One region of the Psychrobacillus psychrodurans genome, then DNA from elsewhere that is predicted to be linked to it. Evidence: riboswitches for the same ligand, from Rfam matches in the RefSeq annotation. Region 1 holds a riboswitch; each other region holds the start of a gene.
What was found. A riboswitch is a leader RNA that binds a small molecule or an ion and turns the genes downstream of it on or off. The one in region 1 is predicted to bind cobalamin.

Region 1 (8,194 bases):
AACCATTTACTTACCAGCTGCTCCTGGCTACCTCTTGGCGATTGCTCAATTTTTAAACCTGGATAACCACTGTTATAGAAATTAACTAATTTTTCTACAGCATTACAAAACAGTTCATCTCCGCCAAACTGTGTGTCGCCAGAGCCGAATACATAGACATTATTTGGCTTACCTCCAACTTCTTTTGCAAAGTCCTTAATTTCCTCTGGTGTACTTCCCCTATCCCAAGTAAAAGTTCCAATAAAAATAAGATCATATTCAAACAAATTCGGTACCACTCCATAGCCAATGCTATGCATATCTATATCGATATCGCTAGCTTTTAATTGCTCTTTCAATAGTTCCGCGACTTCCTCGGTATTTCCGCTATAGCTTAGATAACAAATGATAGCTTTCATTAGCTTGAACAAGACTCACAATCTATTAATTCTACGGATGTAGAACGAACGTAATAAGTTGTTTTCAGTCCACTATTCCAGGCATCTAAGTGTAAATCTAATAATTCTTTTGCTTTGATCGTATTTTGCACGTATAGGTTTAACGAAACACCTTGGTCTATATGGCGTCCGCGTGCAGCATTTTGTTTAAGTGTCCAATGCTGATCGATGAAATAGGCTGATTTGTAATACCATGTAGTTTCAGAATTCAAATCTGGTACAGTAACCGGAATTTTATAATCCTTCTTCTCTTCCGAGTAAGACTTTTGGAAAATAGGATCGATACTTGCAGTACTTCCAGCTATGATGGATGTCGACGAATTCGGAGCAACTGCCATTAAATAACCATTGCGTAATCCATTATTACTCACTTGCTCTCGTAGTTCGTTCCATGATTCGCTCTCGTACCCGCGCTTGTCAAAATAGACTCCCGTTTGCCAATCCGATCCTTCAAATAATGGATATGCCCCTTTTTCTACTGCAAGCTCCGCAGATGCTTTAATCGTTAAGTATGCAATTTTTTCGTATAATGCATCTGCAAGCTCTACAGCTTCATCTGATTCCCAGCGAATATTCTTAAGTGCGAGTAAATGATGCCATCCAAACGTTCCTAAACCGATCCCTCTGTATCTAGAATTCGTCCGTTCTGCTTGAGGAACTGGAATCATGTTTAGGTCAATCACGTTATCAAGCATTCGAACCTGAATTTTTATAAGCTTTTCCAAAACATCCGCTGGAACTGCTCGTCCTAAATTTATAGACGATAAATTACATACGACAAAGTCCCCTGGCTTACGACGAGTGACAATTATATCGTCCTCTATTTGAATGGACTCGAATGTTGTTGCGCTTTGATTTTGAAAAATTTCTGTACAAAGATTACTACTATAAATCATCCCGGCATGTTTATTTGGATTGCTACGATTGACCTCATCGCGGTAAAACATAAACGGAACACCCGTCTCTAGCTGAGAGCGCATAATTCGCTTCATCAAATCGATAGCAGGAACTGTTTCTCGAGACAAACGATGATCGATTACACATTCCTCATATTTTTGGCGGAAGGAACCATCTCCACGTTTTTCATCATAAAAATCTTCTAACGAATAGCCCTTTAGCTGACGAACTTCTTGCGGGTCAAATAAATGCCATTCCTCTCTAGCATCCACTTTTTCCATAAATAAATCTGGCAAGCACACCCCAGTAAAAATATCGTGAGCTCTCAAGCGTTCATCTCCGTTATTTAAACGTAGATCTAAAAATGTAAAAATATCTTTATGCCAAACATCTAAATAAACAGCCACCGCACCTTGACGCTGGCCAAGCTGATCTACACTTACTGCAGTGTTATTGAGTTGTTTAATCCAAGGAAGTACACCGCTTGAAGCACCAACAAAACCTCTAATGGAAGACCCTCGGCTACGCACCTTACCCATATAAACACCAATGCCGCCACCAAATTTCGAAAGAGTCGCTACATCCGTATTGCTATCGTAGATACCTTGAAGACTATCGTCTACCGTGTCGATAAAACAACTAGAAAGCTGACCATGAGGTTTACCGGCATTTGAAAGTGTTGGTGTTGCTACTGTCATATATAAATTACTCATTGCCCAATATGATTCTTTTATTTTTTCTAAACGATTTTCATGCTCGTCTTTCATAAGTGTCATAGCAATAATAAGCCAGCGTTCCTGAGGCAGTTCTACAATTGTTTTATCAAAGTTCTTCGCTACATACCGATCCAATAGTGTTTTAAGGCCGATATAAGTAAATAAATAATCTCTTTCCTGTACGAGAACTTCAGATAGCTGCTCTAATTCTTGCTGGGAGTATGCTTGTTTAAGACGTTTGTCATAAATTCCTTTTTCACTTAACAGTTGAACATTACTAGCAAATTTTGTATACACTGCATCCGCAGTTGTGCTTCTTCTCTCAGCTACTTGTTCATAAACCTCTGCTAAATGCACTCTTGCTGCTACAAAGGTCCAATAAGTTTCTTGTTCATCTAGAAAACTTAATGCTTCCAGTGACATTGTCTTAGACCAAGCAGCTATTGTACCTTCCGGGTGCTTTTGCATCCATCTTTCATGTGTTTTTATAAGAGGAGCAATTTTTTCCTCCCCAAATTCTTTGATTAGATTATGTAATACTTCTTGTTTAGTAGTGTTTGAGATGATTGTCATTTTGAATTCCTCCTATTTTTTAATTGAATCATTTATGTGGTACTCCCCTTTGAAATAGAGCACAAAAAAGCGATGTCACAGCCATCTTCGGCTGAGACATCGCTCAAAATTAAAAGTGTAGGATACAACAAGACATATCAAGCATTCGAGATATTGGCCTTCGCTCCCACCTCTCAACCCCCGAAGAAAGTGTTGCTTACCGATGAAAAGGCAGGTCTACTGGCTCGTGTTTCACTCTCCTGTTGGCCTTCCCACGATTGCTCGCAGTGGCTATTCCAACAGTCGTCCACACTTACAGTTGCGGGGACAGCTTCGGCATTTTACCGAATTCCCTTTTAAACCATAAAGGTACCTTCTCATCGTTAACATACTATATATTGTGTTTAGTTCATTTATATAATCTAACATATTGTGTTTACAGGAGCAATAGATAATATATTATTAAACAAGAAATCTATAAAAAGTCCCATATGTATAAAATTTCTTCACTATTTTCAAGTGACTAAAATAATATAATATAGCTCCAACATTATATTTCCCATTGTTAAACTACCTCCCCTTCCTCTCAGGAGTTTTAAGTATCAAACAGATTCTATACAGTTCTGACTTCACTTTATACTTCCTTAAAATTAAGTTAATAAGAAAAGGGACCCTAGAGGTTTTTCAGAGGCTCTTTTGTTATGCAGTTTTATAGATTTTGAGCGTTTATTAATTAAAAGGTATTATTCTAATATGTGTTTTAATTTAATCTATTCACGTACCGCCAATTAGTCTCTATTATTTATTCTTTATTTCTATTCTGTAGTAAAAATAATGCTAGACCGATTAAGATAAGTACGATACCCATACCTTGTTGTAAAGAAATGACTTCATCCAAAATGAAATACGCGAGTATACAGGTTCCAATTGTCTCTCCTAATATACTCATTGAAATAATGGAGGTACTTAGCCATTTCAACAACCAATTGAAAATTGTTTGCCCTAAAATTGTCGCAATAAACGCTAATCCAATAAAGGACCACCATGTTTGTACAGAGTAATTAAAGAAGGGTGTTTGCTGACAAAAAGCAAAAACACCTAAAAGTAATGTACTGCTCCCGTAACTAATAACTGAATATGGGATAAGAGATAGCCTTTTACGTACATGCTGACCAATGAAAAAGTAAGCTGTTATGATGCCTGCCGCAATAAGTGCAAGTATATCGCCAAATAATGCTAGCCCACTAATTTGAAAATCCTGCCATCCAATGACAATACTTCCGGCAATCGCTACAAGAAAGCCCATTATAGCCCCTTTACTGAAACGCTCCTTGAATAAAAAATAACCGCCAATCATCGAAAAGAGTGGTTGTAATGTGACAATAACCGTCGAGCTTGCAACAGATGTGTAATTTAATGATTCAAACCACAATACATAATGTGCTGCTAGAAATGCCCCTGATAATAATCCGAGTCCCCATTGTTTTTTTGATAACAAACGTAATTCTTGTCGGTTCTTTTTATTAACTAATAAAAATGGAAAAAGTATTACAGTCGCAAAAAACATTCGATAAAATGCTGTAATTGTAGCAGGTGCATCTGCTAATTTCACAAAGATAGCTGAAGACGATAATGCGAATACGCCAAAAAATAAGAGTGCGTAAGAAATATGAGGAGATTTCAATTCTGGTCCTCCTAGATAATTATTTACAATAATAAAATTAATTTATTATAATGTACAAAGGTAAGTATAAAATATTTATGTAATTGAAAAAAGTATTATTTCGCTTTGTTTAGTATGTCAGCACAAAATGAGTTAAACATACATTATTGTAGAAAGGGGTTTTACTATGAATGATCATCGTCTCGGACAAACCGTATTAAATTATCGTAAAAAGAGTGGTATGACAATTCGTGAGTTCGCTGATTATGCTGGGATTAGCACTTCACTTATTAGCCAAATAGAAAGAGGACAAGCAAATCCATCTTTAAGTGTACTAAAACTAATTGCAAAGGCATTAAATGTACCACTTTTTACCCTCTTCATTAATGAAATTGATACGGATTCGCTCATTTCGAGAAAACATGATCGAAAGAAAGTATATCGTGAGAATAGTGACCATATTGTCTATGATGTGTTAACACCAGATTTCATGAAAGCACATATTGAACTCTTACTAATGGATTTAAATGCACACGCAAGTACTACTGAAAGTCACTATTCACACGATAACCAAGAAGAAATTGCTGTCGTGATGAAAGGACAAGCGTATGTCGAACTGGAAGGCACCGAATACTTTCTAAATGAAGGAGATGTCGTGCGCATTCCACCAAATGTTAAACACCGGTTTTTGAACAAAAGTGATGAATCGAATCATATATTATTCGTCCTAACTCCATCATTAATCTAAATAGCCCATCCCCATGTAAATATTTAAGAAAGAGGGATTTTAACCAATAAAAAGGGCAGTCCCAAAAATCGATCAAATATCGACTTGGAACTGCCCCGTAAAAAAGCGTTATTCAATCTGGCCTGATTGAATAACATGACCGGTGATTTCACAACTAGGATCCGAATTTTACAGCATTTCTTCTTCAACTAAAATGCTTCGTTACTTTAGTAAGAAAAAGACTTTACTCCCTCTTGAAGTAAAGCACCTGTTAGTTGAATAATATTGCTTTTTGATTAATATCGTTTTTTTAAATTTGGAAATTTATTATTATAAATTTTGTTCCAAATTTTCAAGGCACTTGGATAACAATCACTAATCGAAGGTACTCTACTCCTCGAAAACATTGCACCAAAGACTACATGTATAACTCCAGCTAATTTTTCAACAGATGCAGTTGGTAAGTGCGATACAATGCGACTTATTTCTGGATCATATTCATCCTCAGATGTGTAACTTAAAAGGCACATTGGGTCCCAATCATTAATTACTTCTTTTATAATTTGGTAGTAGTTCATACTATCCCTCATTCAAAATGTATTTATAGTTCGCCTTATTTAGCTAATATGCTTCTTTAGTTCAATAAGAAACCCATTATGGTAACAGTGAAAATAAATAAAGAAACAATAATGAATAAATACCCTTCAAATCTTTTTCGGTCTTTCTGAAGTTCGGATAATCCTGACGCTAACATAAATGTCCCTAAGCACATCATTACAATCGGCATTAAATCAAAATCTCTACTTATCAGACTATAACTTGATAAGGAAAAAGCAATTATTGCAAATACAATTCTAGTTATTTTCATCAAGATATCCCCCCTAAAATTATCTTAGCTTTAATTTCTCTTTTATTACACACTATGGTCGAACTGATACTTAGTTATTATTTAAACTTTTGAAACTTGTTGATTTCAGATACGTATAATAGATAATAAATATTTAGAAAGTTGGTATACTACCATGTTTAAATCAGAAGTAACCAACGGAATTTTATATATCTTATCCTTGTTTGTATTAATGGCCGTATTATTATCCAACGACTTAAACACCACATTTTCTAGAGTATTTGTAATCCTTGTATTATCAGCAATGATTTTAAAAAATATATACAGAGTTATTAAAATCAAGAAACAGAAAGCTGATTAAATTTCGGCTTTTTTACTACGCTTTATATGTCAAATACAAGATAAAAATTCTCATTCTATTATTGAACTAAGCGCTTTAGTTCAATAAAAAAAGGCCTTAACACTACTTGAAGTAAATCACCTGTTAGTTTAGTAAGAACAGAGACGCTTATTAACCATCTTGAATGTAGAATAGATGTATGGACACATCTTGGTTAAGTCAATAAAATTGAACTAACGAAAGGTCGTGTCTGTATTATGAGTAAAAAACGGTATAACCAAGAATTTAAACAAACAGTAGTGGAGCTTCACAGCTCAGGTACCCCGGTCAGCCAACTATCTAGCGAATATGGTGTTTCAGAAGTAACCATCTATAAATGGATTAAACAGTTCTCTACAATCGAAGGGACAAAGGAATTAACTGTATCCGATGTAGAAATGATTCAAAAAGAAAACCTCCGGTTAAAACAGGAGCTTGAAATCCTAAAAAAGGCTATGACCATATTCGCGAGAAAATAGAGGACGAAGAACTGATCAACTACATTACAAATGAAAGCGGGCATCATCCAGTACAAGTGATGTGTCGCATTTTAAAGATGCCTAAAAGTACTTATTATCATTCATTTCATAAGAAACCGAACAGCTACCACGTGGCCAATGAGGCAATATTGGATCGTATAATAGCCATTCATAAAGGAAGCAAAGGTATCTATGGCGCTCCCAAAATACATCGAGTACTTTTAAAAGAAGGCTATTCTTGCAGTATAAAAAGAGTCCAACGTCTGATGAAACAAGCAGGCATCCAGTCAAACATTGTGAAGAAATACCGTCCAGCAAGCACACAGACACCAGTGGAAGAACGAGAAAATGTGTTGAAGCAAGATTTTACAACAACCACAATCAATGAAAAATGGGTGGCAGATATCACGTATATCCATACACTTCGAGATGGCTGGTGTTATCTAGCGTCTGTCCTCGATTTGCATTCAAAGAAAATAGTAGGCTACAAGTTTTCCCATACGATGACCACAGAAATCGTGTTGGATGCTTTAAAAAGTGCCGTCGATTCCCAAAATCCTTCACCGGGATTGATCATCCATACGGATCTAGGTACCCAATATACAAGTGAGGCATTTCAAGAACAGTTAAAAAAATATGAAATGATTGCATCATTCAGTCGTAAAGGATGCCCTTATGACAATGCATGCATCGAGTCCTTTCATGCCACACTCAAAAAAGAAGAGGTCTATCGGAAACGATATGAAGATTTTGAGAATGCGAGAATCTCCCTATTTCAATATATAGAAGGCTGGTATAATCGTAGACGAATTCATGGAAGCATCGGCTTTGTAACGCCAGAGGCGTATGAAATAATGTGTCGCGCAGCAGCCTGAGTCTTAAGGGTAAAAGCCAATCCCCCTCCACATTTTTCATGCACAACATCCATTGGTTAATCTCTCCACGTCCCAAGTAGATTGTCAAAGGCTCTTTTCACTTTGACGATCTACTTGGGATGTGGAACACTCCATGAATGGTGGTTGTGCAGAAAAAACTTAATCTTTTTGTGTCCAGAATCTTGACGTAGATCCATCTTTCTTATTTATTTAAAACAGATAGATATAAGCAATTAGTACGGAAATCCCTATTGATATCATAGCAATACACTTAAAGGTACTTTCCTCTCCTTTAATCAGACCTACTACCCAAATTACAAACCAACCAAATAGTGCTAAAGCGATTCCCAAATCACGTAAGACTTTTATGTCAGATGCTACAACAGAGCCTGTAAGATATACGAGCAAACCAATAAAACCAGGTATAATACCTAAAATAGATAAAGGATTTCTCCATTCTTTTATAAGCTCTATCTGTTTCTTTTTCTCCATTTTTTTGAAGGAATACCAAGAACCCAGACTAGGTATTGTCCATATAAGCACTATATATATAACTTGAATTAGGCTCAATCAATCACCTTTTCCTTTCCCCTCGATTTTCCTTAAACAAAATGCCAGATTG
Region 2 (8,194 bases), 400 kb from region 1:
GTCGACTGATTCACTTGAATTATTGCAAAGTGAAAAAGAATTAGATTTACTGAAGAAAATTGGTGACTTCCCACAAATAGTTGCAGATGCTGCAAAACTTCGTGCACCTCACCGAATTGCAATTTATATCCAAGAATTAGCTACGACATTCCATAGCTTCTATAATGCGGATAAAGTACTGAATTCGGATAACGTGACGCAATCAGAAGCTCGCCTTGCACTTGTAACAGCAGCACGTCAAACAATCTCAAATGCATTGCGCCTACTAGGTGTATCTGCACCTGAACAAATGTAATCCTAAACCCTCGACCTTGGTTGAGGGTTTTCTTATGCTGTTCATTTGGAATTAATATCCACAACGCGAGTAAGTGCCGCTCAAGAGCAAGTAAGCCTAGCCTATTCACAAGTATTTCTATCCTGAACGCAAGTAAAGGTCCGGTGACACCAAGTAAACAACAAACGAGAGCAAGTAAACGTTAATTCCTCTCTTATATTAGAGCAATCTCCAAATTATCAAGTTGAAAAATTGGAATTAACTTCCTGAACGCAAGTAAATACATCTCAAGTAAGCCTAGCCTATTCGCAAGTATTTCTTTCTTGAACATAAGTAAAGGTCCAGTGACAGCAAGAAAACAATAAACGAGAGCAAGTAAACGTTAATTCCTCTCTTATAATAGTGCAATCTCCAAATATCAAGTTGAAAAATTGGAATTAACTTCCTAAACGCAAGTAAATGCCTCTCAGGAGCAAGTAAGCCTAGCCTATTCACAAGTATTTCTATCTTGAACGCAAGTAAAAGTCCAGTGACAACAAGTAAACAACAAACGAGAGCAAGTAAACGTTAATTCCTCTCTTATATCAGAGCAATCTCCAAATTATCAAGTTGAAAAATTGGAATTAACTTCCTGAATGCAAGTAAATACCTCTCAAGAGCAAGTAAGCCTAGCCTATTCACAAGTATTTCTATCCTGAACGCAAGTAAAGGTCCGGTGACACCAAGTAAACGACAAACGAGAGCAAGTAGACGTTAATTCCTCTCTTATATCAGAGCAATTTCCAAATTATCAAGTTGAAAAATTATAATTAACTTCCTAACCGCAAGTAAATGCATCTCAAGAGCAAGTATTCATAACCCCTTCGCAAGTATTTCTATCTTGAACATAAGTAAAAGTCCAGTGACAACAAGTAAACAACAAACGAGAGCAAGTATATGTTAACTCACCTCTTATGCGAGAGAGATCCCTAGCTATACGAGAGAGATACGCATATGAACGAGAGAGCTCACCTCCAAACCAAAACGCCAACAATAAAAAACGAAGTCGACAGTCATAAAAAATAAGGTATAATGAAGACAAAGCAACATCAATAAATAAATGCATAGAGGTGCTCTAGTTACGGATTGCTAGAGTTAAAAGGGAAGCTGGTTAAAGTCCAGCACGGTCCCGCCACTGTATGTGATGCAACACATCATAAGTCAGAAAACCTGCCTATATGCTTTACGCCCGTTACCTACGAGGATAGGTTTGGTGTAGGTCTGGCTCATTGTATTTTCGTGCAGATTTATACCTATCTATCTCTCATCAATAGGATGGGAGATTTTTTATTGGCTTAATTAGGAGGAATGTAAAATGAAGAAATTATGGCAGTTATGGATGACATCCGCTTTAGCAGTTCTATTGCTTGTAGGATGCGGACAAGAAGAAGTTAAACCTGAAGAAAATACAGGAAATACACAACAAGAAACAGTAGTAGATGAAACAACTTTCCCAATTACAATGACCGATGCAGTCGGTACTGAGATTACATTAGAGGAAGCACCAAAAACAATCGTTTCTATGCAACCAAGTAATACAGAAATTTTATTTGCACTTGGATTAAATGATGAAATTGTTGGAGTTAATGATTACGATAACTACCCAGAAGAAGCGCTTGAAAAAGAGAAAATCGGTGGTATGGAATTCAACGTGGAAAAGATCGTAGCGATGAATCCGGATATTGTATTTGCTCATGAATCTGCCTTGGGTGTAGGTGAAGCTGGATTTCAACAAATTCGCGACGCTGGAGTAAAAGTATACGTAGTGAAAAATGCAACGGACTTCAATGAAACATATACAACAATTGAGGAAATTGGTCGTGCTACTGGTAAATCTGAGGAAGCACAACAAATTGTAGAAGATATGAAAGCAAAAGTAGCAGAAGTTAAAGAGAAAGTAGCAAAAGTAGAAACGAAGAAAACTGTATTCGTTGAAACTTCAGATGTTCCGGAAATTTATACACCTGGTAAAGAAACGTTCATGCAAGAAATCTTAGATATGGTGAATGCTGAGAATATTGCAGCGGATCAAGAAGGCTGGTTTAAAATAGAACCAGAAGAAATTGTTAACCGTAATCCGGACGTAATTATTGTAATGTATAGCTATGTAGAAGGAATTGTGGATAGCGTGAAAGCTCGTGACGGGTTCGATTCTATTACAGCTGTGAAAAACAATGAAGTTATACAAGTAGATGAAAACCTAACAAGTCGTACAGGTCCACGTCTTGCAGAGGGATTAGAAGAAGTAGCGAAAGCAATTTATCCAGAGGCTTTTAGTGAGTAAAGCCTTGATCGGCTACATCTTGTCCATAATAGCTCTTTTTGTAGCAATTTGGCTAGGTGTATCGGTCGGATCCGTAAAGGTACCGATCAGCACATTATGGGATACGGGAGCAGATGCAATCGCGACCAATATCGTTTGGAAAATTCGCATGCCACGTGTGGTGCTTGCAGGACTAGTAGGTGCATCACTAGCCATTGCAGGTGCTGCATTTCAAGGGTTATTAAAAAATCCGCTTGCCGATCCTTATACGTTAGGAGTGTCGTCCGGTGCCTCAGTTGGCGCCGTGGCTACGCTCTTTTTCGGTATTTCGGTGCCGTTTTTAGGAATATTCACATTGCCTGTTTTCAGTATGATTGGGGCTCTAGTTACGATGCTACTTGTTATTACATTTGCCAAGCTAGTCGATCGTTCGATGAAAATGGAAACAATTATTTTGACTGGAATTATTTTTAGTTCTTTTTTAGGTTCTGTAATTTCGTTAATGATTGCATTGACAGGAGAAGAATTGAGACAAATTATTGGATGGCTACTCGGAAGTGTATCAATGCGCGGATGGAGTTTTGTTCAAATGGCATTGCCGTTTGTGGTTATTGGCACGATTTTATTGTGGTTAAACAGAAGAGAGTTAAATGCAATGTTATTTGGAGAAGAACGTGCACAGCATTTAGGGGTCAATGTGAAAAAGCGGAAAATGATGATTTTAATTGGCGGCTCCATGCTGACAGGAACAGCGGTCGCTGTATCTGGAACGATTGGATTCGTAGGGCTTGTCGTTCCGCATATGACAAGGCTATTATTTGGTTCCGATAACCGTCACGTGTTACCACTTAGCTTCATAAATGGAGCAGCATTATTAATCATCTGTGATTTAGTGTCTCGTACGATTATTTCTCCAACTGAACTACCGATTGGTGTGATAACTGCATTTATTGGGGCACCAGTTTTTGCATTTATTTTCTTTAGACAACGGAAAAAAGGAGGCATTTAATATGTTACAAGTGAGAAATGTATCGGGTGGATATGATCACAAATTAATCGTTAAAAACGTCTCATTTGAAGTTGGAAAAGGTGAAATGCTTGGGATTCTTGGACCAAATGGAAGCGGAAAATCTACATTGCTAAAAGTAATAAGCGGTATTTTACATATGGCGGCTGGAGAAGTTTTGATTGAAGGGAAATCGTTAAGGTCTCATTCATCGAAAGAGCTTGCAAAAAAAATGGCGGTTTTACCACAATTACATAGTCATGCATTTTCTCATTCTGTGAGAGACACGATCGCACTTGGCCGATATCCCCATCAAAGTGGATTATTTTCTTCATGGTCGGATGGAGATGAAACGGCGGTTGTTGAAGCGATGCAGCTAACAGCGATGGAAAGATACGAGCATCAAATGCTAGACCTATTATCTGGTGGGGAACAACAACGTGTATTTGTTGCCCAAGCACTTGCTCAACAAGCACCTTTACTCCTACTGGACGAACCGACCAATCATCTAGACATTGCACATCAAAAACAATTACTTGATACGATTAAAACACAGGCGATTGAAAAAGGAATCACTATTATTAGTGTATTTCATGATATAAATCTCGCATCTCTATACTGTGATCGTCTGCTATTAATGGATCACGGGGAGGTACAAGTAATAGGTGCACCTCAGGAAGTAGTGAAGAAAGATCAAATTGAATCGGTGTATCAAGCCCGTATTAGTACAAATCCTCACCCTGAACGTCCGAAGCCTCAAATTACAATTCTTCCGGATGTAAATGAAAAGCAGAATGATGAGCTTATCACAGCAGAGAACTTTCAAGTTACGGCAGAATTGGTTATTTTTCAAGCTGAAACGCAACTCAAAACATGGTCATCCGCAGTGATTAATGCAGGAAGTGGCTGGTACAAAAACTTCGTCAATAGAAGAGTGGACGCTAGCTATGCTTGCGATAATGTAAAAGAAGAAATGCTTGAATACTTAGCGGACAACGGTTTTTCTGAAGCAGATACAGTAGGAATGATGACCGCAGTAAAGACTACGGATGCTGTCATTAAAGAATATGACACACCTTTTGGAAGCATCGTCATTATGGTTACTGCAGGAGTAGGGAATGCAGTGGACGTCTCTAGAACACATGAAGTAGAGATGCTTCCAGCAATTGGTACCATTAATACATGGATAATTGTGAATGGAGAACTTTCAGACGAAGCTTTTATTCAATCAGTTATTACAGCTACCGAATCAAAAACGAAAGCACTCGCTTTTGAACAGGTAAAGGACCCTCGTACTGGAACGATTGCTACCGGAACATCTACGGATAGTGTACTAATAGCAGCGACCCAAAAAGGGACACATATTCCATATGCAGGACCAATCACGGAAATAGGGAAAAAAATAGGACTCGGTGTGTATGAATGCACAGTGGAAGCTATTAAAGTCTACAAAAAAGCAAAAGGTTGGGAGTAGGCATGGGTCCACATATAATTGCAATAGCGATAGGCTTAATACTGGATAGAATAATTGGCGATCCACCGAGTTGGCCGCATCCAGTTAAATTGATTGGAACGCTTATTTCGAAACTAACAGCTTGGTTGAATAAAGGTAGAGCACGCAAGGCGAAAGGGTTTTTACTTGTTTTTATAGTCGTTGGTTTAACATTCTCTGTCACACTAGCTTTACTAATAGGTTCATACTCCATACATATATGGGTGGGGATTGCAGTAGAAAGTATACTAATCGCATCTGGGCTTGCACAGAAAAGTTTAAAAGTGGCAGCATTAGATGTATATAAACCGTTAGTAGCAAAAGATTTACCGTCCGCAAGACAAAAGCTTTCCTGGATTGTCGGTCGTGATACAGAAAAGTTAGATGAACAAGAAGTTACTCGTGGCGTCGTAGAAACAGTATCAGAAAATATTAGTGACGGAATAACTGCGCCACTTTTTTATGCATTTGTGTTTGCTGGTGCGCCTGGACTTTGGTTATATAAAGCGATAAATACGCTCGATTCAATGGTCGGTTATAAAAATGAAAAATACGAGGACTTCGGATTTGCAGCCGCAAAGCTGGATGACATAGCGAACTATATACCAAGCCGATTAACTGGCTATATTATCATGCTGTGGGGCAAAAAAGAGAGTGGATTGTCTTTTAGCAAACGAATGAAAGGCTGGTGGCAGGATTCGAAAAAACATCCAAGTCCAAATAGTGGCTATTTAGAAGCAGCGACTGCTTATCAGCTAGGCATTCAACTTGGAGGTATCAATACATATAAAGGAATCATTTCCAACCGAGCACTCATGGGAATTGGAGAGGTTCCATTATCGCCAAACCATATATTAAGCACCATCTCTCATATGAATACTGCTGTAGTTCTATTTTGGCTGTGGATGATGGTCATTGGAGGGGTTTTATTTGGCATTACCTAATCACGGTGCAAATGCTCATCATGTATATGAGCGACTAGGAATCGAAATGCCCGAAACGGTTATTGACTATAGTGAAAATGTGAATCCATTAGGAGTACCGACGTTTGTGAATGAAAAATGGTCAACCTATGCACAGCTAATCACAAAATACCCGGATCCACAGGGAGAACCATTTTTATCGGCAGCTGCAAAATATCACGGTATTTCGGTTGAAAATACGGTTGTTGGAAATGGGGCGGCGGAAATATTTGCGAGCCTTGCAAAACGGTATGAAAATAAACGTGCAGTATTGATTCATCCGACTTTTTCCGAATATGAAGCAACACTTGCACCTTACAATGTATACATAAAAGAGATAATTGCGACTGGGAAAGTCCCTTTGGACGAAGTTCTCGATGAAGTAGAGTTTGCGGAAGTAATCTACATTTGTAGACCTAATAATCCGACCGGTTATTTAATCCCACTGGAAGAAATTATTCAAATAGCAAAATTTGCGATGAGATATAAATGTGAAGTTATATTAGACGAAGCATTTCTAGATTTTATAGATGAAAAAGAATCTTTTATCCCGTATTTAAAGGAATTTCCAAATGTTATTGTCGTACGCTCAATGACGAAAATGTATGCAATCCCTGGTATTCGACTTGGATACGCTTTAGCTAATAAATCCATCGTAAACGATATACGCTCGAGAATGCCACACTGGAATAGTAATGCGATTGCGGCGACAATTGGAGCAGAGTGTTTGCTAGAGGAAGATTATCGAATGCGAGCAATCGCATTCGCAAAAGAAATGCGTGAACAATTGACGGAGTTTCTAGTGAAATGGAACTGTATTGTGTTACCATCAGCGACTAACTTTCTCTGTTTTCAACTACCAGATTCTTCACGTTCTAAAGAGTTTTTCGAGAGTTTATTAGCCAAAGGGTGCGTGCTCCGCCATACAGAAAATTTCAAAGGGCTAGATGGAAAATGGTTTCGGGTGGGCATGAAAGAGATTTCTCAAATGGAGCATTTGCAAAAGGAGATGACCGCATGGTTCGTGGAAAACTTGTCTTCATAACGGGCGGTGTACGTAGTGGAAAAAGCAGCTTCGCTGAATATTACTTAATGGATAAGCGGGCAAACCGAAATGTGTATATAGCTTCTGGCGTTGCAGTGGATAAAGAAATGAAAGAGCGCATAAAAAGACATCAAGTTGACCGTAAAAGCTACCCAGTCGAGTGGGTGACGATTGAGCAACCGCGTAATCTCGAACAAATCATTCCCAAAATCCAAAAAGATGATGGCATCCTATGGGATTGTGTCACGACCTGGCTAGCTAATGAACTGTATGAAGGGCAAATGGAGAAAGTAGAGCAGCAGCTATACGAGACAATAGACCAGCTATTAAAAAAAACAAAGATAGTCGTAATTGTTTCAAATGAAGTACTCGATGAACCTGTATCAAAGTATGAATTTACAGTTCTATATCAAGCGTGGATTGGGCAAATCCATCAAAAGCTTGTTTCGAAGGCAGATCATGCCTTCGAAATGGAATATGGCGTCAGTCATCAGTGGAAATGAGGGATATAGATGAAGGGCTTAATGGTCCAAGGTACTGCTTCTAGTGTAGGGAAAAGTTTGGTTTGTACAGCTATTTGTCGACTACTTGCTAATGAAGGAAAGCAAGTAGCCCCCTTTAAATCGCAAAACATGTCGAGCTTGAGCATCCATACAGAAGATGGGTTGGAAATAAGTGTCTCGCAATCTTTGCAAGCAAGAGCTGCAAGAATTTCTTATTTAGCCGAAATGAATCCCATATTATTAAAGCCAGCGAGGAACTTGGAGTCGGATATAATTGTTTTAGGAAGAAAGTTGGATAGAATGAGTGGCATGCGCTACAGGGAACAATTTTTTGAAAAAGGGCAAGAACTCATTAAAAATAGTTTGAATTTGCTGTCTGAATCCTATGAGTATTTGATATTAGAAGGTGCTGGCAGTCCTGTTGAAGTAAATTTACGTGATCGTGAACTAGTAAATATGCGTGTTGCTGATCTGGCAGATGTGCCGGTAATATTAGTAGCCAATATTGAGTATGGCGGCGTGTTTGCATCCATTGTCGGTACGCTTGCACTACTTCCAGAAGTACAAAGAGCACGTGTAAAAGGAATAATTATCAACAAGTTTCAAGGAG
Region 3 (8,194 bases), 590 kb from region 1:
GCGATCAAGAAAGAGAAAATAATGCAGTTTCTGTTCGCAAACACAAAGTAGGTATTTTAGGTGAGATGAGTATTTCAGCTTTTATAGAGGAATTGAAAAGAGGAGACAAATAGCCCTAGAGTGCAGCAATTAAACTCTGCTACTATAAATGTTTGTTGCTCCTTCTGGATAGACAATTCTAAATAAGCTTTAAGTGAATAAATACTGTACCAATTGTCTTAATAACTCAAAAGAGCACAAGTATTCACATTATTGAAAAGGAGTTTCCATACTTTATAACGAATGAATAAAGACAGAGTAAGGAGGTAGTTATGAGAAAGTGGTTATTGTTATTTGGGGGTCTTGCTATTCTAGTTGGTAATGTATGGGGCATCTATTCTATGTATCAGCCGAGAGTAGGGCCAATTGGGAACGGGAAAATTGCGGACCAGGTCTGGGTTAGTATATCTATAAGTTCACTGACGGGGTTATTTGTTATAGCACAATCTGTAGTTTTTTTTCTATATGATAACCATAAAAAAAGATTTCCAAGATTGGAAACAGAACGTTTTTTATTGCGCCCAATTGAAATAAGTGATGCAAAGGACGTATATCATTATTTTTCACAAGACGAGGTCACCAAGTATTATGACTTAAATACGTTTAAGGACATAAGGGAAGCAAAAGTATTAATAGAAAACTGGCAAAAGCGATACCATAAAAAAGAGGGGTTTCGCTGGGGAATTGCTACGAAGGAAGACAATAAAATTATTGGTAGCTGTGGTTATCACAATTGGGAGAAGGAACATTTTAAAGCAGAAGTTGGTTTTGAAGTGACACCAGAGTTTTGGCGAAAAGGGGTTATGACTGAGGTTTTAGAGCCTGTTTTACGTTACGGTTTCGAGGCAATGGAGTTAAATCGAATTGAAGCACTCTATGATCCCGAAAACTTAGCCTCAAAAAAGACACTAGAAAAAGCAGGCTTTGTATATGAAGGAGTTTTAAGGCAATCAGCGTTTGAAAAGGGATATTTTTGTGATGCGGCAATTTGTTCCTTATTGAAAAAAGAGAATGTGCCGCAGCACAAACTCTTTAATATCTAACCCAGCTAAGTCCTGTTGTTCCTTCACCAGCGTGGACTCCAACACAAGCACTAAGAGGAAGAACAACTACTTTTAGTTTAGGGAATTCTTGTAGCAATTCTTCTTTCCAAGTTCTAGCATCAATCGTATTGTTGCAATTAATAACCGCAACTTCTGGAACTTTGGAAATTTTCATGTCGTTTCGTAGCAAATTCATTACATAATTCTTCGCTCTTTTATCTGCACGAACCTTTTCTTTCATCACAACTTTTCCGTTATCAAAGGAAATAACAACTTTTATATTTAAAAGGTTACTTAGAAAAGCTTTTGTTCCAGATACACGACCACTTTTATGGAGTTGCGTTAAGCTGGATGGTATAAAGGAAAGTTCGGAGTTATTTGTCATATTTTCAATATGAGCAACAACCTCCTCTATGTCGTGATTTTCTTCCATCATACGCTTACCGACTTCTAGCATTTTGACCATTGGATATGATCCTATTTTAGAGTCAATTGAATACACTTGAAAGTTTGCCATTTTTGAAGCAGTTTGTGAACTATTATAGGTTCCTGACAACTCACTGGATGTGTGAACAGCAACGGCACAGTCGTATCCTTTTGCTTTTAAATCTTCATATAATTGCACCATTTCACCGATTGGAGGCTGTGAAGTTTTTGGATGAACCTTTGCTTTGCTTAACTTGTCGTAAAATTCGTCATGCGTCATTTCAACTGTTTCTTTAAAAGCACCATCTTCAAATACGATATTCAAAGGAAGGACATAAATATTATGTTTTTCAATGAAAGTTGGGTCTAATAAAGCGGCGGTATCAGTAATCCAAGCAACTTTTTTCTGCATAATTTTAAGGGCTCCTTTTTTGCAATCCTATTAGCGCTAATTTACATCAGACTTAATATTAGCAATAGTGTTATATGTCATATTTTGTAGGTATTTCGAAGCCTAGTACATATTTTGAACATAATTTCAAAGGAGAGTGAATCATGAAGCAAACATTACCACAGGAGGTACATAAATTAATGCAAGTCTTTTTGCATTTATTGAACACATATTTAACTAAGGATTTAATTGAAGGAGTCTATATTTATGGTTCTACTGCAATAGGAGCATTTGAACAGGAGAAAAGCGATATTGACTTTATTGTGTTATTGAAGCGAACGGCAAATAAAAAGGAAATAGAAATTCTGGACGATATTCATGTTCAATTAACAAATGAAAACCTTGGAGCACGTATGGATGGAATGTATATTTTAAAGGCCGACATAGGGAAAACAAATAGTGTCTTAGCTCCCTATCCTTACTATTCGGATGGAAGTCTAGAGGTTGGTCATTGGGATATTAATCATATAACCTGGTGGGTTTTAAAGGAGTACGGAAATGTACTACAAGGAACACCAATTATAGAACTTGGCATTGCTACTAAATGGGAAGATGTCTTCAACACATTAAAATATAATATTAATGAATATTGGTACAGTAAGGCGAAAGAAATAAGGGGTTCAGTTTCAGATGAAATGGTGGAATTTGCTACGACAACTATTTGTAGAATTCTTTACTCTTTAGATAAAAAAGAGATTATTTCAAAGAAAATAGCATTAGAAAACGGAATAGACACGTTGCCTGAACGGTGGAAACCTTTATTGATGGAGGGTCTAAGAATACGTTCATCTAGACAAACTGAGTCATTATTTAATACAGAAAGTTTCCGTGCAGAAGCTTGTCGAGATTTTGTTTTTTTTGCGCATGAATTATGTAATGATAAATATTTCCTGGAGGTATAAGAATGGAGTTTAGACAATTAGTAGGTAAAGATGCGAGTGCGTATTGGGAGTTAAGACTAGAAGCATTGCAAAATAGCCCAGAAGCTTTTGGCACGAGCTATGAGGAAGCGATTCTACGGGACAATCCAATTGAACGAGTAAAAGATAATTTTAAAGTAAAGGAAAATTATACATTTGGAGCTTTCGAACAACATACATTAATTGGTGTAGTTACTCTATTACAAGAAAGTACTTTAAAGATGAGGCATAGAGCTAATATTTTCGCTATGTATATTAGTCCAAAGGCCCGAGGAAAAGGTATTGGCAAGGCGTTAATGGAGATGGCAATTGAACATTCCAAAGAAAGTGAAGAAATTCAAAAGATAAACCTATCTGTCGTATCAAGCAATAAGGCAGCCAAGAATCTGTATCTTCAATTAGGTTTTAAAGTATTTGGTACAGAAGAGATGGCATTAAAGATAGGGGATAATTATTACGAAGAACAGCATATGTCACTTATTTTAGAGTAGAGGGTGGAATTATTATGACTAAAAAACCAGAACTGAAATATCCGATGTTTCAAGCACCAGTACGCTCTATTTTTGAAAAGTTTTCTCGTGAGAAGGATGTTGCGTTAGTTTACGGAGAGCCCATTGTTATGGAGAATAAGCAGGTATTACCTGTTGCCAAAGTAAACTATTTTGTGGGAGGAGGAAGTGGTGGGCAATTGGATGAAGAGCAGGCTGTGTCAATTGGACAAGGAGAAGGAGGCGGAGGTATTTTTTCCATTAAGCCAATTGGGGTATATGAGATTACTGATAAAAAAGTTATATTCAAGCCTATCCTTCCCGTTAATTTGATTCTCACATTCGTTGCGGTTATGTCGTTTGGTTTAGTTTTACTTATAAAGAAAAAACGTTGACTTTACTGTGCAACGTTTTTTCTTTGTTTGTACCACTGATATAATGTTAGTAACAATATAGCAACAATTGCCCCGGATGTATCCAATATGACATCCTGAAGGGAAGCAGTCCGACCGCTTGTAAAAGATTGACGAAATTCATCAGCGATGGCAAGAAACATAGTAATTACGACCACAGTGGCCTTTCGATACTTAATTCTTGATAGTGCAATATAGATGGCTAAAGCAATTACTCCAAAATAAACGAAATGTGTTCCTTTTCGTATCAAAAATTCTAAAAATGCATAGTAACCACGCTCTTCCACCGAAACGAGAATACCCCAATATGGAACTTGAAATATAGAAAGAAAAGACTCTAAAGGTTTGTTAGGTAGCCATGCCTTTAAAACTTCCTGCATAGATTGCTGTTCAGCTGTTTGTCCTGATGCCAAAAATACAACAACAAGTAAAAGTAAAAGAGGTATAAGTTTTTTCATATACTGACATTAGCATAAAAACGAGGAATTCTCATGTGTGAAATTGTTGTTACAGTTAGAGAGATAGCTATGGTACACTGGTGGTAAGTGAATAATTTTCGCAGGGAAAAGGTGCTAACTTGTTAGCTTAATTTGGGAATTCGGTTAAAATCCGAAGCTGTTTCCGCAACTGTAAATGCTGATGAAATAAGAAAAATACCACTGTTGATTAGTCAATGGGAAGGTTCTTAGAGTAAATGGATGCATGAGCCAGGAGACCAGCCTTTTCTTGAACGTATAGATACTCTTCGGAAGTTAAGGGATTGTACGGCACGTTTCTATTTTTCTTTTTTATTTTCTCGATAAATAGGTATCACGCCGCCCTAATTTGGGTGGCGTTTTTTTGTGCTGTTAACTAACTAAGTATTGTATGTCGGAAAGTTCGCAAACGAGAGGAGAGGAGGTAAAAAGATGAAAAAAGATATCCGCTATATTTGTTATCCATTTATGCGTGAGACTCCTTCTACTGTAGATTTTGAAATTCGAACGGATTCATTGACTACACGAATTGGATTAGCGGCATCTTTGACCAAGGATGTACCAAAGGTTTACGAGGATCTAGTGTATTTGGCGCCAATGGCTTACCATTTAAACGGGTCCGTTCGAGGTAAGGTTGCCATAACAGAAGGTGATTTACAGTTTCTAAGCGATATGTACGACTTCTATGTGGAGGAAGTAAAAGGAAGAGTAGATATATTTGTACTACCACAAGGTACAACTGCTGCTTGTGAATTACACGTTTGTAGAAGTGAAGCAAAGAAGTCAGTTAGAGCTCTACATAAAGTTTCATTAGAAAGGGAAGTACCTGAGATTTTATTTGACTATGCACAGTTATTGGCAAACGTGTTGTTTGCTATGGCTGTTTATGTTAATAAACATCATGCTGTGGAAGAAATTCAATTTGTCAGTAAGTCGTATCCAATGAGAAAAAAGAAGCAAATGGAGGAATAATAATATGAAGAAAAATCATGTATTTAATTGGTTAGCAGTGCTGCTATTTTCGTTCTTACTTGTTGGCTGTTCTGCAGAAGAAACACCAACTGTAGAGAAACAAGAGGAAGTAGTAGATGAAGTAAAAGAATACACAGTAACAGATGATGCTGGTAATGAGGTTGCATTTGAAGAAGTACCCGAAACGATTGTTTCTCTTCAACCAAGCAATACAGAAATTCTTTTTGCGTTAGGAGTAGGGGATAAAATTGTAGGTGCAACAGAATATGATACATATCCAGCGGAAGCGCTTGAAATTGAACGAGTATCTGATTCAGTTGCATTTAATGCGGAACGAATTACAGAACTGAACCCTGACATAGTAATCGCTTATACAATCGGTCAAGAAGAGGCTTTACAACTATTAGAGGAAGCTGGATTAAAAGTTTTTGTTATTGAGTCTGCGACTTCTTTTGAGGATGTATACGGAGATATCAAGCAGCTGGCTACAGTAATGGGAGTTGAGGAAAAAGGGCAGGAAATTATTACTTCAATTCAAACTACTATTCAAGAAGTTCAAGAAAAAGTGGAAACTGCTGCCGTATTAAAAAAAGTATATTATGAGATTAGCCCATCGCCAGATATTTATACAACGGGAAGTAAAACGTTCCAGCAAGAAATTTTAGCTGCAGCATCTGTCGACAATGTGTTTAGCGATCAAGAAGGATGGACTAGTGTATCAGAAGAAGATGTTATTGCCAAAAATCCAGAAATTATTTTAACAACTTCAAATTATATAGAAGATGCAACTGGCGAGATTAAATCTCGTGCTGGTTGGGACAAGATCCCAGCTGTACAAAATGACTCCGTATTTTTAGTAGACGGTGACGTTATATCTAGACCTGGGCCGCGTATTGGTGAAGCAGTAGAACTGGTTGCTAAAACAGTGTACCCAGAATTATTTAATTAACATTCCAAACTCGTCTTAAATTTGTGGCAAGATGACTTTGGGAAATGAGAACTATATTATATGGAAACCCGAGGGATTTGTGCTCCTCGGGTTTTTGATGTTATTTAATCGGTATCCAAATTTCTGAATAACAGTTTGGGCTGGTAGGGTCGTCAGTAGAATATACTTCTAATTCTGGTGTTCCTGCTGGCTCATATGGATTGGATGGAAACCACTCGGAATATATTTGTTTCCATGTATTTTGCATGGCATCTGGCATCGCACCGTGTACCTCGAACACAACCCACTTAGATGCCGGAATTGTAATAGCTGATAAATTTTCTGGTACTTCGCCCACATAATCTGCTGCAATCCAGTAATCGATTAAGCTATTCTCTTGATATGCTTCGTCTGCAACGCAAACACCAAGTACACCTTTAATTGCTCCGTTGTTTAATTGGAATAGCAAATCATCTGTACCGTCCGCATTTACATCATCCCAAAACAAAGGTATACCTTGAGTATTTTCTCCGTTCTTACAATTGTAGCTTCTTTTCACTCCGACAGCTTGAAAGCTATCTTTTTCTAAAATTTTGTACTTCATTGGCTCAGCTCCTTTTAAATTTACCTGAATAACAAGGCGGTTATAGGAATTTATTTTCCCTATATTTTTTCGTGCTTCACTAGGCGTTATACCGTGTTGTTTACGGAATGCTTTAGTGAAAGATTCAGGAGTGTCGTAGCCGAATTTGTAGGAGACATCGATAATTTTATTGTCTGTATTCAGCAGTTCTTGTGCAGCTAAAGTGAGTCTTCTTCTTCGAATATAGTCTGCGAGTGACATATCCGTTAAGATGGAAAACGTCCGTTGGAAATGAAAAGCAGAAGAATTAGCTTCCTTAGCAATTTGTTCTATTGATAAGTCTTCTAGTAAATGATCTTCCATGTAACTTATTGCTTGTTGAATCGACTCTACCCATCCCATTGGCTTCACTCCTAATATGTATTTTAGTGGAAAACAAAGAGGTAAGCCTGTCATTTTGTGCGGTTATTGGACTGCTTAGACCTCTGTAATTAGCTCGATGATTTCTTTAGGACGTACATCCAGTGAGGATAGATCTTTAATATCTAACCAAATCGGTTCATAACCGCCTCTTTGAGGAGATGAATCTGTATATTCTTCACCGATTCCGGGTCCAAATTTTCCTCCTATTATATCTGCTAGAAAAAAATGTTGATTACCACTTTGTTCAAGAATCTTAAAAGGACGCTGGATTCTTACATGTACGCCTATCTCTTCATATGTTTCGCGAATCGCCGCTTGCTCTGGAGTTTCTCCTTCTTCTAATCCTCCCCCTGGAAACACGTAATACGTCATATGAGGTTTTGTTCGTTTAATGAGTGCAACTTGGCCGTTTTCAATAATTATGGTTGCTCCACGATCTCTAATTTTTCTCACCATCCTACGGAAATAAAGGTATCTTATATTATATAGCGAAATAAGATAAAGAAGTTATAAAAAGGGGTGCTAATATGGAAATTTTAAATATCCAAAATGAATCTGATTTGTTTAATGAATCAGTGGAAATATTTTGGGAGCAATGGGGAAATGAAACGAACTATGATTTTTACAAGGATTGTATGAGACATTCAAGTAAAGATAAGGACGCTATACCAAGATTTTATATTGCTATCGAGGGTAAGGAAATCATTGGTACTTATGCGTTGCTTCGAAATGACATTAATAGCAGACAAGATTTGTTCCCTTGGTTAGCCTGCTTATATGTAAAGCCGGAGTATAGAGGAAGGTCAATTGGTAAAAGTCTCTTAGAACATGGATTGAATGTGAGTGCACAGCTAGGATACGAGAAACTTTATTTATCTAGTGATTTAGAAGGGTACTATGAAAACTACGGTTGGGTAAATTCAACGATTACTTACGGACCTTCTGGAGGCTCCATTAAGGTTTATGAAAAAACGACTAGTGAAAAAGCAGGTTTTGAAATTTAACTTATTTGAATCAATTTCATAATTACTT

Region 2: linked by a shared signal. The riboswitch ahead of ACQCPR_RS03300 (ABC transporter substrate-binding protein) and the one ahead of ACQCPR_RS01385 (ribonucleoside-diphosphate reductase subunit alpha) in region 1 are both predicted to bind cobalamin.
Region 3: linked by a shared signal. The riboswitch ahead of ACQCPR_RS18240 (hypothetical protein) and the one ahead of ACQCPR_RS01385 (ribonucleoside-diphosphate reductase subunit alpha) in region 1 are both predicted to bind cobalamin.

The regions. Positions count from the first base shown of each region.
Region 1 is NZ_CP189791.1:262,509-270,702, reverse strand. It holds gene ACQCPR_RS01390 (flavodoxin) at 1-398, opposite strand, end outside; gene ACQCPR_RS01385 (ribonucleoside-diphosphate reductase subunit alpha) at 398-2,623, opposite strand; cobalamin riboswitch at 2,816-2,994, opposite strand; gene ACQCPR_RS01380 (DMT family transporter) at 3,405-4,286, opposite strand; partial or broken gene ACQCPR_RS01375 (helix-turn-helix domain-containing protein) at 4,401-5,013, shown strand; gene ACQCPR_RS01370 (hypothetical protein) at 5,289-5,570, opposite strand; gene ACQCPR_RS01365 (DUF3953 domain-containing protein) at 5,627-5,860, opposite strand; one part of gene ACQCPR_RS01360 (IS3 family transposase) at 6,437-6,662, shown strand; one part of gene ACQCPR_RS01360 (IS3 family transposase) at 6,662-7,572, shown strand; gene ACQCPR_RS01355 (hypothetical protein) at 7,783-8,142, opposite strand.
Region 2 is NZ_CP189791.1:666,012-674,205, forward strand. It holds gene argS (arginine--tRNA ligase) at 1-295, shown strand, start outside; cobalamin riboswitch at 1,365-1,505, shown strand; gene ACQCPR_RS03300 (ABC transporter substrate-binding protein) at 1,629-2,597, shown strand; gene ACQCPR_RS03305 (FecCD family ABC transporter permease) at 2,602-3,585, shown strand; gene ACQCPR_RS03310 (adenosylcobinamide amidohydrolase) at 3,587-5,056, shown strand; gene cbiB (adenosylcobinamide-phosphate synthase CbiB) at 5,059-6,018, shown strand; gene ACQCPR_RS03320 (pyridoxal phosphate-dependent aminotransferase) at 6,005-7,081, shown strand; gene ACQCPR_RS03325 (bifunctional adenosylcobinamide kinase/adenosylcobinamide-phosphate guanylyltransferase) at 7,054-7,584, shown strand; gene ACQCPR_RS03330 (cobyric acid synthase) at 7,594-8,194, shown strand, end outside.
Region 3 is NZ_CP189791.1:3,684,651-3,692,844, reverse strand. It holds gene thrS (threonine--tRNA ligase) at 1-113, shown strand, start outside; gene ACQCPR_RS18270 (GNAT family protein) at 312-1,082, shown strand; gene ACQCPR_RS18265 (DegV family protein) at 1,072-1,920, opposite strand; gene ACQCPR_RS18260 (aminoglycoside adenylyltransferase domain-containing protein) at 2,064-2,861, shown strand; gene ACQCPR_RS18255 (GNAT family N-acetyltransferase) at 2,864-3,370, shown strand; gene ACQCPR_RS18250 (hypothetical protein) at 3,385-3,762, shown strand; gene ACQCPR_RS18245 (VanZ family protein) at 3,765-4,238, opposite strand; cobalamin riboswitch at 4,331-4,518, shown strand; gene ACQCPR_RS18240 (hypothetical protein) at 4,689-5,228, shown strand; gene ACQCPR_RS18235 (ABC transporter substrate-binding protein) at 5,233-6,177, shown strand; gene ACQCPR_RS18230 (AraC family transcriptional regulator) at 6,278-7,141, opposite strand; gene ACQCPR_RS18225 (NUDIX hydrolase) at 7,217-7,615, opposite strand; gene ACQCPR_RS18220 (GNAT family N-acetyltransferase) at 7,690-8,166, shown strand.